Regions from separate parts of the Arthrobacter sp. StoSoilB13 genome, predicted to be linked through region 3. Evidence: riboswitches for the same ligand, from Rfam matches in the RefSeq annotation. Region 3 holds a riboswitch; each other region holds the start of a gene.

Region 1 (4,088 bases), 330 kb from region 3:
CATGGATCGAGTCGCAGACCTCCCGGACGTCAGCGTCGTAAACACCGTGCGTAGACGGGTAGGTGATCATGATGCAGGACAGGACGTCCTTGTTGGCCTCGATCTTGGCGGCCAGGTCTTCGTGGTCGATGGTGCCATCAGGGGCGGTGGCCACCACTACTACCTTCATGCCAGCGAGCACAGCCGAGGCCGCGTTGGTGCCGTGCGCCGAGGCAGGAATAAGGCACACGTTGCGCTGCTCGTCGCCACGGGAAAGGTGGTAGCCGCGGATCGCAAGGAGGCCCGCGAGCTCACCCTGGGAACCGGCGTTCGGCTGGATGGAGACCTGATCGTAGCCGGTGATCTCAGTGAGGTCCGCTTCCAGCCCTTCAATGAGCTCGCGCCAGCCAGCGGTCTGGTGATCCGGAGCGAACGGGTGGATGGAGGCGAACTCCGGCCAGGAGATTGCTTCCATCTCGGCGGTAGCGTTCAGCTTCATGGTGCAGGAACCCAACGGGATCATGGTGCGGTCCAAGGCGAGGTCGCGGTCCGAAAGCTTGCGGATGTAGCGCAGCAGCTGGGTCTCGGAACGGTGCGTGTTGAACACCGGGTGCTGCAGGAAATCACTGGTTCGGACCACGTCTGAGGGCAGCTCAAACCCGGAAGCGTCCTTCACCGGACCGGCACCAAAGGCGACGGCTACCGCAGAGAGGACCTCCGGCGTCGTGGTTTCATCGAGGGAAACGCCAACCGTGTCAGCATCGATGCGACGCAGGTTGATACCGCGGGCTTCGGCGGCCGCGATGACTTTGTCAGCCTTGCCGGGTACGCGGACAGTGAGGGTGTCGAAGAAGGATTCAGACACGAGTTCACGGCCGGCGGTCTTGAGGGCAGTGGCCAGCGTGCGGGCGTGGCCGTGCACGGTTTCGGCGATCGCCTTCAGGCCTTCCGGACCGTGGTAGACCGCGTACATCGAAGCCACGATCGCGAGTAGTGCCTGCGCGGTGCAGATGTTGGACGTCGCCTTTTCGCGGCGGATGTGCTGCTCGCGGGTCTGAAGGGCCAGACGGTAAGCCGGGACTCCGGCGTTGTCCTTGGAGACGCCGACGATGCGGCCCGGGAGCGTGCGCTCCATGCCTTCGCGGACTGCCATGTACGCAGCGTGGGGGCCGCCGAAGAACAGCGGAACACCAAAGCGCTGCGCAGTTCCGACGGCGATATCGGCGCCCTGCTCGCCCGGGGGCGTGATGAGGGTGAGCGCCAAAAGGTCGGCAGCGACAGTGACCAGCGCCCCGCGCTCCTTGGCGTCAGCGATGACGCCGGAGTGGTCGAAAACGCGGCCCGAAACACCGGGCTGCTGCAGGACGATGCCGTTGATATCGCCGTCGGGAAGCCCTGCGGAGAGGTCGGCAATCTCCACCTCGAAGCCGAGCGCCTCGGCGCGGCCCCTTCACGATGGCGATGGTCTGCGGGAGGAGGTCGGCGTCCAGGACAGTCTTGCCGTCCTTCGCGGTCTTGGACTTGTTGGCACGACGCATCAGCAGCGAAGCCTCGGCCACAGCGGTGGCTTCATCCAGCAGCGAAGCGTTGGCCACGGGAAGTCCGGTGAGGTCCTGGACCATGGTCTGGAAGTTCAGGAGAGCTTCAAGACGGCCCTGCGAAATCTCGGGCTGGTAAGGCGTGTACGCCGTGTACCAGGCCGGAGCTTCCAGGATGTTGCGTCGGATAACCGGCGGCGTAACGGTGTCGTAGTAGCCCTGGCCGATCAGCTGGATGGCGGTCTTGTTCTTGGACGCAAGCTTGCGGAGCTCGGCGAGGACCTGGGTCTCGCTAAGGGCGGCCTGGAGCGTCAGCGGCGTGGCTTGCCGGATGGAATCGGGGACCGCAACATCTACCAGGCCGTCTACGGAGTCGTAGCCGATTGCCTTGAGCATGGTGTCAACGTCGGCCTGACGGCGGGCGCCGATGTGCCGGTCCGCGAAAGCGGTGGGGGTTGATTGAACAGTCAAGAGGAACTCCATGATTCAGGCGCCCTATGTGCGCCACGATGATGTGGGTTCCTCCCCGCTCTGTATTGGACCTGAGAGATTCCGCAGGAATGGTTGCCTGCTTGCACCGTCGGTGAGCCCAGTTACCTGGACTGCTTTCCAGAGTTGCCTCGCCGTGGCGGTACGTGGGCCTGAGAGATTCCTGGGGAGGATTTGCTCCTACGGCGCCTGACTGGATGTACCGGCAGGACTCTCCCGCCACAGATCAAAAGCATTGCGTCACGTCAGTGACACGGTTCACACCATAGCGGGTTATCTGGAAAAAGCGCAAGCAAGGGATACCTACCGGTGCATTGCCTCGTGGATCTGGAGCGCGAACCACAACTGGGCAACAGTGGAGGTTTCACCCATGTCCAGCCCCGTCAATTCGCCGATTTTCCGTATCCGATAGATGATGGTTTGCCGGTGCGCGAACAGGGCAGCGGCGGTTTTTTGCCAGGAACGCTGCGAGTCCAGATAGGTCCTCAGCGTGACGATGAGATCGCCTTCCTGGCTCTGCTCGTAATCGAAAATCGGGCCGAGGAGACGCCGGACCAGGGCAGTTCCTTCCTCGAAACCCGTCAGCCCCAGCCATGATGGTCCCTGCGCGTAGCGGGCCAGGCCAAGCTTGTTCGCCCGGGCCGATCCGAGCGCCCACAGTGACTCCTGCAGCGCGCGCTGAATGCCCGCCACACCCGCCGGAGCGCTGATCCCGATCGCGGCATCCGCCCCGGCACAATGAACCAGGATGTCGTCCGGCACATCAGCAGGGACCACGACGTGGAGCCGGTTGTTCCGCTTCAGGGAAGCCGACGCAACCCCGTGCCGCCACAGTTCGATGTGCACGTTAGCCAGCCTGTCGCCGTCGTCCGCTGCTTTATTGCCGGCGTCCGCGTAGAGCGAGGCGAGCAGGAAATCCTGGGGCGGAACATCAAAACCGGCCAGCCGGCTCTCCATCTCGGCCGCCCCCAATCTCCCATCCATGGCCTGCAGCAGGAACTCACCCGCCAGCCGATGGCGGCCTTCCAGCGACAGGACGATGCGCGAAAGCTGCAGTCCCAGCACGGTTGCGGCGTGCAGAAGTACGACGGCGTCCGGGTGCGGTTCGCTGTTGGGCAGCACCACGAGGAGCGCGTTGGCGTGGGTCGGGATGTCCATGGTCAGCACGTGCCGGCCCCGGATCCGGTGCCACTGGAAGTTCTTTCCCGCCAAGGACACCTGCCCGGAAAGCGGAGCCCATTCATCGGCAAGGAACCGTGGGACTGGCTGTCCCTCCGGGTGCCAGGGATGCAGGCAGCGGCGGTCCACCACGAACAGCTCCGCATCCAGTTCGGTGGCGAGCCGTTGGACCAGGCTCTGCCAATGGTCCTCCGAGGCGCCGGCCGTTCGGAGCAGGTCGTAAACCCTGGCCGTCTGCCGCAAGCGCCGGGACTCTTCGAGCAGGGAGGACTCGGCAACCGAGCGGGCGATCGCGATGAACGGCAGGGGGTAGGGGATGTTGATCAGCGGCAGCGGCAGCCGGTCACAGGCCGCCAGGAACTCCTGGGTCAGCGGAGGCGCGTGCATCTTCTCGCCGATGGCCAAGGCGCTTGCCCCGCTGTCCATAAGGGCCTCGGCGAGCGCCACTTGTCCCGCGGCGTCGGCCGGAATCGAGAGTCCATTGGTCATCATCAGCTCTCCACCTGTGACCCACTCCCAGAGCCTGGGCAGATCGGACGTGTGGGCCCAGGTGATCCGGTTGTCGCGGCCCGCGTCACCGGCCAGAAGGCTGAGCCCGAGTTGGGGTTCAGCCACGAGTTCGGCGACCGTGATTGCCATCGGATGGGGTCCTGACTCTATGATTCCCGGGGCCCGTTCCGAACCTTTTAGACATTCGTCTAAGCGTCTGGGCCATTTGTAGTCAATGTACCGCTATTCGCCGTGACCCGCGTCACCAAGAATGGAATTACTTACTTCCCGCTCAATGGCGAGCACCCCTCACACCAAGGAACCGGCAATGACAATCCACAAGCCCATCGGCCCTGTCGACGCAACCAAAGTCCCCCGGTATGCCGGACTCGGCACCTTCGCCCGCCTCCCCCA
Region 2 (4,088 bases), on a different replicon from region 3:
AACCGGGTGGCCGCAAAGATCAAGGCAGAAGATCTGGCCGATTTGATCATCGTGGAAAACCACGACGGCGCTGCATCGGGCACACCGGAGGGTGCCACCCTGGAGCAGGAAGTCGCAGCCGGTGGACCGTTCGCCAAGCTCGTCAACGAGACCACCCCCGACGTAGCCGCCATCTTCACCGGGCACACCCACAAGGAATACGCCTGGGACGCGCCCTTGCTGGACGCCAACGGCCAGCCCACCGGGAAAACCCGCCCCATTGTGCAAACCGGCAACTACGGCGAAAACGTGGGAAGCGTTACTCTCACCATCGATACCACCACGCATTCGGTCACAAGCTATAAGGCTGCCGTGGTGGATCGTACCACGGACACTTCGGAAAGCCTCGTTGCCGCCTATCCTCGCGTGGCCGCAGTCAAGGCGATCGTGGACAAGGCTCTTGCCGATGCTGCAGTGATCGGAAATCAGCCGGTGGGCGCAGTGACAGCTGATATCACCACCGCCTTCACTCCGGATCCGGCTGGCGGCGCCCCAAAGCGGGACGACCGCGCGAACGAATCCACCCTCGGAAACCTGGTAGCGGACTCCTTGGTGGACACGCTCCAGGCGCCTGAACTGGGTGCGGCGGAGATCGGCGTCGTGAACCCTGGCGGCCTGCGTAACGAGCTCTACTACGCACCGGACGGCACCATCACCTACGCTGAGGCCAACGCGGTCCTGCCGTTCGTGAATAACCTGTGGACTACCTCCCTCACTGGCGCCCAGTTCAAGACCCTTCTTGAGCAGCAGTGGCAGACCAACGTTGACGGAACAGTTCCCAGCCGCCCGTACCAGCAGCTTGGACTTTCCAGGAACGTCAACTACACCTACGACGCCGCCCGCCCGGAAGGCGAGCGCATCACGGGCATCTGGGTAGGCGGCGCAGTCATCGACCCCGCCAAGCAGTACAGGATCGGTACGTTCAGCTTCCTGGCTACCGGCGGCGACAACTTCCGCATCTTCAAGGAAGGCAGCAACACGAAAGACACCGGTTTGGTGGATCGCGATGCCTGGATCAAGTACCTCCGTGAGCACAACCCCGTGTCTCCGGACTTCGCGCGCCGGTCAGTTGCCGTGGTAAACACCACCGCCGCAGAGGTCAATGCGGGCGAGCCCATGGCACTCGCTATCTCCAAGCTGAATCTCACCTCGATCGGCAGCCCGGCCAACAACACTCTCAATGCCGTCTTCGTGGACAGCAAGGGCGCGGCGATAACGCTCGACTCCGTGCCGGTGACGGCAGGCACTGCCACAGTGAACCTCAAGGTTCCCGCGGCGGCAGCTGCAGGCAGTGGCACATTGGTGCTGACCGCCGTCGAGTCCGGAACCGTCGTGAAGGCCCTGGTGACGGTTGCCGGGAGCGGCACGAATCCTCCGCAATGCACTCCGCCCACCAAACCGTCCAAGTGGTACGACGCCGTGGGCTGGTTGCACTACGCGTGGGCCTGGTTGGAGTACCAGAAGTGTCTGAGGGGCTAGGCGGCCCCTTCGCATGACCCGCCAAGAAAGGTAGCCCCTCAGGAGGATGACTCGTGAAGGGCTACCTTTTTGGATTTTCGCCTACTTCTTGGCGAGCTCGGGTTCCTCCGCGTGCTTGGCGTCCTTCTCAAGCTGCGCCTGGAACTCCCTAAAGCGAACCAGGTGCGCTGGCCGGCGACGCAGGATGACCCAGGCCACCCCCAGAATCAGGAACCACAGCGGCGTGGCCAGGAGCGCAGCAAAAGTGTCCGGCTGCGTGGTCAGGGTCCAAAGCACGAAGGCAAAGAAGGCAAAAACCACCCACACCATCACCACGCCGCCTGGCATTTTGAACGCCGAAGCATCATGCAGGTGTGGCCGCCGCTTGCGGAATGCAAGGTAGCTGGCCAGGATGATGGACCATACGAAGACGAAGCAAACCGCAGACACGGTGGTCACCATGTCGAACGCCTTGCCGATGTCCTGCCCGGCATACATGAGGACGACGCCGGACAGCAGCAGGACGCAGGAAAGGAACAGGGCGTTGCGGGGTACTTTGCGGCTTGAGAGCGCGCCAAACACAGCCGGTGCGTCGCCTTCCTGGGCCAATCCGTAAACCATGCGGGACGTTGAGTAGATACCCGAGTTGGCTGAGGACATCGCAGAGCTGAGAACCACCAGGTTGACGATCGTAGCCGCCGCGCCCAGGCCGGCCAGGGAGAACATTGCAATGAATGGGCTGTGGCCGGCCGCGAACTGGGTCCACGGGGTGACGGACATCAGGATGATGAGGGCACCCACATAGAAGAGCAGCACGCGGACCGGAATCGAGTTGATGGCCTTGGGCAGGTTCTTCTCCGGGTCCTTTGCCTCGGCGGCCGTGGTGCCTACCAATTCAATGCCGACGAAAGCGAAGACGGCGATCTGGAAACCGGCGACGAAGCCCATGAATTCGTTGGGGAAGAAGCCACCGTGGCTCCACAAGTTGGTGAAGCTGGCCGGCCCGGCGTCGGACTGGAATCCGCTGAAAATCATGAACAAACCGACGATGATCAGTGCCGCGATGGCGACGATCTTGATGAGGGCGAACCAGAATTCGGTCTCGCCGAATGCTTTCACCGTAGCCAGGTTCAGAAGCAGCAGGATGCCGATGGTGATCAATCCGGGCACCCAGAGTGGAAGGGACGGCCAGAGCTCCTTGGAGTACCCGGCGATCGCGATGACGTCGGCGATGCCGGTAATGACCCAGCAGAACCAGTAGGTCCACCCGGTGAAGAACCCTGCCCACGGACCCAGCAGGTCCGCTGCAAAGTCGCTGAAGGATTTGTAGTTCAGGTTGCTCAGGAGCAACTCGCCCATGGCGCGCATGACGAAGAAGAGCATGAAGCCGATGATCATGTACACGAAAATGACAGATGGACCAGCAGCAGAAATGGTCTTTCCCGAGCCCATGAACAGGCCCGTGCCAATTGCACCGCCTATCGCGATCAGCTGGATGTGCCGGTTGCTGAGCTGCCGTTCGAGGTGTGGTTCGAGGTGTGGTGAGCCTGCTGGATGCGGGACCGAGGAGGGTGGGCGCTGAATCGTCAAGAGGAACTCCATTGTTCAGGCGGCACTGGGTGCCACGATGATTCGGGTTCCTCCCCACTCTGTAGGTGGACCTGAGAGTTTCCGCAGGGATGGCCTGCTTGCACCTTCGGTGAGCCCGGATGCCCGGACTGCTTTCCAGAGTTGCCTCGCCGCGGCGGTACATGGGCCTGAGAGATTCCTGGGGAGGGTTTGCTCCTACGGCGCCTGACGGGATGTACCGGCAGGACTCTCCCGCCGCAGATCAAAAGCGCGCACCACTTTGCCGGTGATGCAGCTCACACACTAGCGAAGCATTGGACACACCGCAAACAAAGGGAGCTAGCTGGCCAGAATGCTACGGGCGATTTCGTCGGCATCCCGCAGGGTTCGCTGGCCACTGGCATAAGCCTTCCCGGTCGCTGGACGCGCCTCGGCAGCAATGGCCGTTCCCCACTGGGTCGCCGACAATTGCAGGCCCAAAACATACATCCCCCGGGTCACAGAGCCGTTGGACGCCACAGGCCGGTACGGGTGCGGTTCCACATCCAGTCCGGTTGTCTGCACCGGCGTGCCCTCGGCACTCATCATGATTTTGGTTCGCACAAGGCCGTCAGCCATGAGTTGTTCCAGGAGTGGGGAAATATTGATGCCCACCCTGTTGGCCGGCGACATCGCTTCAATCAACGTGGGTGCCTCCGCTGGCCCGTCGTGGACCCATGGAGAGACTGCCCGGAAAACCTTGGCGCTTCTGTCCACACTGAACTTGGGGTCGGGTCCAACGAAACCCACGACGCCGGCACGCGCCAAAGCAGCCAACTGCTCCGAACGCAGTGCCGGGGCCCCGCTGGCAAGGCCTTCGACGAACGATTCGAACCATCCCCTCAGTTCAGCGACCCACGATTCGTCCGTGATACCACCGTCTGCCACGACGGACTTCAGGATCGCCCTGCCGGTGTGCAGTGCGCCGATTGCCATTTTCACGGGATCCGCTTCGCCCAGTGCGGAGCGTCGTGCGTCGTCGT
Region 3 (4,088 bases):
CTGGTAGGACGCGGTGAGGATAGAGCCCAGCACGGCCGTTCCCAGGAGCGAACCCAGTTCGTATCCGGTTTCGGAAATTGCGGACGCCGCTCCGGACTTGTCGGCCGGTACGGAGCCGAGGATGAGGTCGTTGGAGATGGTCTCCGCTGCGCCAACGCCAACGGCCAGGACAGTCAAAGCTGACAAGAGGAACACCGGTCCGCTGCCGTGGTCACCCACAGCCACCACCAAATAGCCTGCAGCGCTGAGGGTAAGTCCGCCGGCCACTACGAATCCTGGCCGGATGCGCTTTACCAGCGGGACCACTACCAGACCGGCGATGACCGTTGCCAGGAGCGCCGGAATCATTGCAATGCCCGCTTCCATGGGGGACTGGCCTTCAACCAGCTGCAAGTGCTGGGCGAAGAAGTAGATGAAGCCCGTCATGGAAAACAAGGACAGGACGTTGGCCACGATCGCTGTGCTGAATACCCGGTTGCTGAACAGGCGGACATCCAGCATTGGGTTCTCAAGTTGCCGCTGGCGACGGACAAACAGAACGCCCATCACCAGGCCGAAGACCATGAAGGCCGCTGCCGACACCCCGAATCCGTGAACAGCGAATTCCTTGATGCCGTACACGAACGGAGCCATCGTGATCACGGACAGCCCGATACTGGGCACGTCCACGCGGCCGGGGTTGGCGTCCTTGGATTCGGGAATGAGGACCCTGCCGAAGGCGAGGAGCGGCAGGAGCAGGAAGGTCGCCACCAGGAAGACAGCACCCCACCAGAAGTGCTCAACCAGCCAGCCACCGAAGATCGGGCCAAGGGCAGCGCCACCAGAGAATCCGGCGGCCCATACGGCGATCGCGAGCCGCCGGCGGTTCGGATCAGCAAAGATGTTCCGGATCAGGGACAGCGTTGACGGCATCAGCATCGCGCCGAACACGCCAAGGGCTGCGCGGCCGGCAATCAGCCATTCCGCGGAAGGCGCGAACGCCGTAGCAGCCGAAACCGCAGCGAAGCCGGTGCTGCCGATCAGCAGCAGCCGCCGTCGTCCGATCCTGTCGCCCAGGTTGCCCATGGAAACCAGCAATGCCGCCAACACGAGCGGGTAGGCGTCGATGATCCATAGGAGCTGCACGCCACCCACGTCCAGGGAGCGGGCAATTTCGGGCAGGGCGAACGTGAGCGCGGTGTTGTCGACGGCCACCAGCAGCACCGGGAACATCAGGAGTGCCAGGGCCGTCCAGTCGCGCCAAGGTGCGCCTCCACCCATGACAGGACGAGCGGAACGGGGAGCTTGGGTCGAGGACGGCGTGAACATGACAGCTACTGTACCGTCCAGACGGTACAGTTTCAAATTAAGCGCCGCCGACCCCGTAGGGAATGATGTACACATGCCACGAAAACCAGTTGCCAGGGATGCGGTCCTGGATGCCTACGAAGCCCTCCTCATCGAGGTGGGGGAGCGGGCCGCCACCCTCGATGCCGTTGCCAAGCGGGCGGGCGTCTCCAAGGGTGGGCTGCTTTATCACTTCCCCAGCAAGGAATCGCTGATCAGCGCCCTCCTTGAGCGCCTGGATCGGTTGGCCCAGGAAGACGTCGAGCAAATGAAGGCTGCGCCGGACGGCTCTGCGGTTTACTTCATCCGCTCCTCCCTATGGGCGGGAACCCCCATGGATCGGGCTTTGGTCGCTGCCACGAGACTGGCCGAAGTTGCGCATGAGGAGACCCGCCGCAGGTTTGCCGGAATCCAGCAGCAGTGGTTGGACGTCCTGGCCGAGGATGTTGGTCCGGAGGTTGCCAAAGCCGTCAGTTACATGGGCGACGGCCTGTATTTCAATGCCATGTTCGAGGGTGGCCAGGAAGGCGGCAAGGCCGGGCGGGAGGCCGACGTCGAGATCCTCCTTGGCATCCTGGACCGGCTCCGCAAGTAGCGGGCCATCCATTTGCGGCGACGCCCCCGACGTAGGACAATTGAGCCTTGTGGTGCGTCTTCACAGGGGCCCGCAAAAAATTGAATATGCCTTTGATCTGCGGCGGGAGAGTCCCGCAAGCAAGTGATGCGGGCGCCGTAGGAGCAAACCCTCCCCAGGAATCTCTCAGGCCCACGCACCGCCGCGGCGAGGCAACTCTGGAAAGTAGCAGGCCTTTTGCTGCGCCCTCTTGGCGCGGAAGAAGTGCTGTGCTCACCGACGGTGCAAGCGATCGTTGTTCAAGCAACACGCGGAAACTCTCAGGTCCAATACAGAGCGGGGAGGAACCCGAGCCGCTGTGGCGTACCCAACGCCGCCCAAGTAATGGAGTTCCTTCGTGACGGTTAGTTCAGCCTCCACCACCTTCGTCGACCGGCACATTGGCGCCCGCCGCCAGGCCGACATTGAAACCATGCTCAAGACGGTCGGCTACGACACCGTTGATTCCCTGGTTGATACAGCCGTTCCCAACGACATCCGCCAGGACGTTGCCCTCACCCTTGAAAACGCGCTCAGCGAAGTTGAGGTGCTGGCCGAGCTGCGCAAGCTTGCGTCCAAGAACAAGACCGCCGTCCAGATGATCGGCCAGGGCTACTACGACACCGTCACGCCGCCGGTTATCCGCAGGAACATCCTTGAATCCCCGGCCTGGTACACCGCGTACACGCCCTACCAGCCGGAAATCTCCCAGGGCCGCCTCGAAGCTCTGCTGAACTTCCAGACCATGGTCCAGGACCTCGTGGGCCTGCCGATCGCCAACGCCTCCCTTCTGGATGAAGCAACGGCAGTGGCCGAAGCCGTGCTGATGATGCGCCGCGCCAACAAGAACAAGGCCGCCCATGACGGGAAGACCGTCCTGGACGCCGACTGCCTTCCCCAGACCATTGCCATCGTGAAGGGCCGTGCCGAGGCACTCGGCTTCGAGGTTGAGGTCGCTGACCTTTCGCTCGGCCTCCCGGAAGGCGCCATCAACGGCGTCGTCCTGCAGCAGCCCGGCGTTTCCGGCCGCGTGTTCGATCACTCCGCCGTCATCGCTGACGCCAAGGAGCGTGGCGCGCTCGTCACCGTGGCTGCAGACCTGCTCTCCCTGACGCTCATCAAGCCTCCGGGCGAGCAGGGCGCCGATATCGCCGTCGGTTCGGCCCAGCGCCTGGGCGTTCCGCTGTTCTTCGGCGGCCCGCACGCCGCCTACATGGCCGTCCAGAAGGGCCTCGAGCGTTCAATGCCCGGCCGTCTGGTGGGCGTTTCCAAGGACGACGCCGGTGTCCCCGCCTACCGCTTGGCGCTGCAGACCCGTGAGCAGCACATCCGACGCGAGAAGGCCACGTCCAACATCTGCACGGCCCAGGCCCTGCTTGCCATCGTCGCCTCCATGTACGCCGTCTACCACGGCCCCGAAGGCCTGAAGGCAATCGCCGAAACCGCCCACGGTCACGCGCGCACCCTTGCAGCGTCCCTGAAGGCTGCCGGCGTCGAGGTCCTTCACGGTTCCTTCTTCGACACCATCACAGTCAGCGTCCCCGGCAAGGCTGCCGAAATCGTCGCCACCGCCGAGGCAAAGGGAATCAACCTGCGCGGCATTGACGCTGATCTGGTGGGCATTTCTGTTGACGAGACCACTACCTCAGAGATTGTCCGCGGCGTCCTGGATGTCTTCGGCGCTTCGGTCACCGAATCCGCCGAAGGTTTCTCGCTGGAATCTTCCGTTGAGCGTACGAGCGACTTCATGCAGCACCCGGTATTCAACACGCACCGCTCCGAAACCCAACTGCTGCGCTACATCCGCAAGCTTTCGGACCGGGACCTCGCCTTGGACCGCACCATGATTCCGTTGGGTTCCTGCACTATGAAGCTGAACGCAACGGCTGAGATGGAAGCAATCTCCTGGCCGGAGTTCGCCTCGATCCACCCGTTCGCTCCGGACTCCCAGACTGCGGGATGGCGTGAACTCATCGCCGACCTTGAGTCCCAGCTGACCGAGATCACCGGGTACGATCAGGTTTCCATCCAGCCGAACGCCGGTTCCCAGGGTGAGCTCGCCGGCCTCCTTGCGATCCGCGGCTACCACCTTTCCCGTGGCGACGAGCAGCGCAATGTGTGCCTTATTCCTGCCTCGGCCCACGGCACC

What was found. Region 3 has a riboswitch for glycine ahead of gcvP (aminomethyl-transferring glycine dehydrogenase). Riboswitches for the same ligand answer to the same signal wherever they lie in the genome.
Region 1: another riboswitch for glycine. It lies ahead of gcvP (aminomethyl-transferring glycine dehydrogenase); the one in region 3 lies ahead of gcvP (aminomethyl-transferring glycine dehydrogenase).
Region 2: another riboswitch for glycine. It lies ahead of cycA (D-serine/D-alanine/glycine transporter); the one in region 3 lies ahead of gcvP (aminomethyl-transferring glycine dehydrogenase).

Annotation. Positions count from the first base shown of each region.
Region 1 covers NZ_AP024648.1:238,893-242,980, reverse strand. Annotated here, with positions in the region: partial or broken gene gcvP (aminomethyl-transferring glycine dehydrogenase) at 1-2,000, opposite strand, end outside; glycine riboswitch at 2,137-2,235, opposite strand; gene LDP01_RS13330 (PucR family transcriptional regulator) at 2,310-3,824, opposite strand; gene speB (agmatinase) at 4,003-4,088, shown strand, end outside.
Region 2 covers NZ_AP024649.1:904,965-909,052, reverse strand. Annotated here, with positions in the region: partial or broken gene LDP01_RS22825 (ExeM/NucH family extracellular endonuclease) at 1-1,518, shown strand, start outside; gene cycA (D-serine/D-alanine/glycine transporter) at 1,600-3,099, opposite strand; glycine riboswitch at 3,233-3,331, opposite strand; partial or broken gene LDP01_RS22815 (FAD/NAD(P)-binding protein) at 3,406-4,088, opposite strand, start outside.
Region 3 covers NZ_AP024648.1:568,644-572,731, forward strand. Annotated here, with positions in the region: gene LDP01_RS14915 (MFS transporter) at 1-1,308, opposite strand, end outside; gene LDP01_RS14920 (TetR/AcrR family transcriptional regulator) at 1,382-1,921, shown strand; glycine riboswitch at 2,015-2,112, shown strand; gene gcvP (aminomethyl-transferring glycine dehydrogenase) at 2,298-4,088, shown strand, end outside.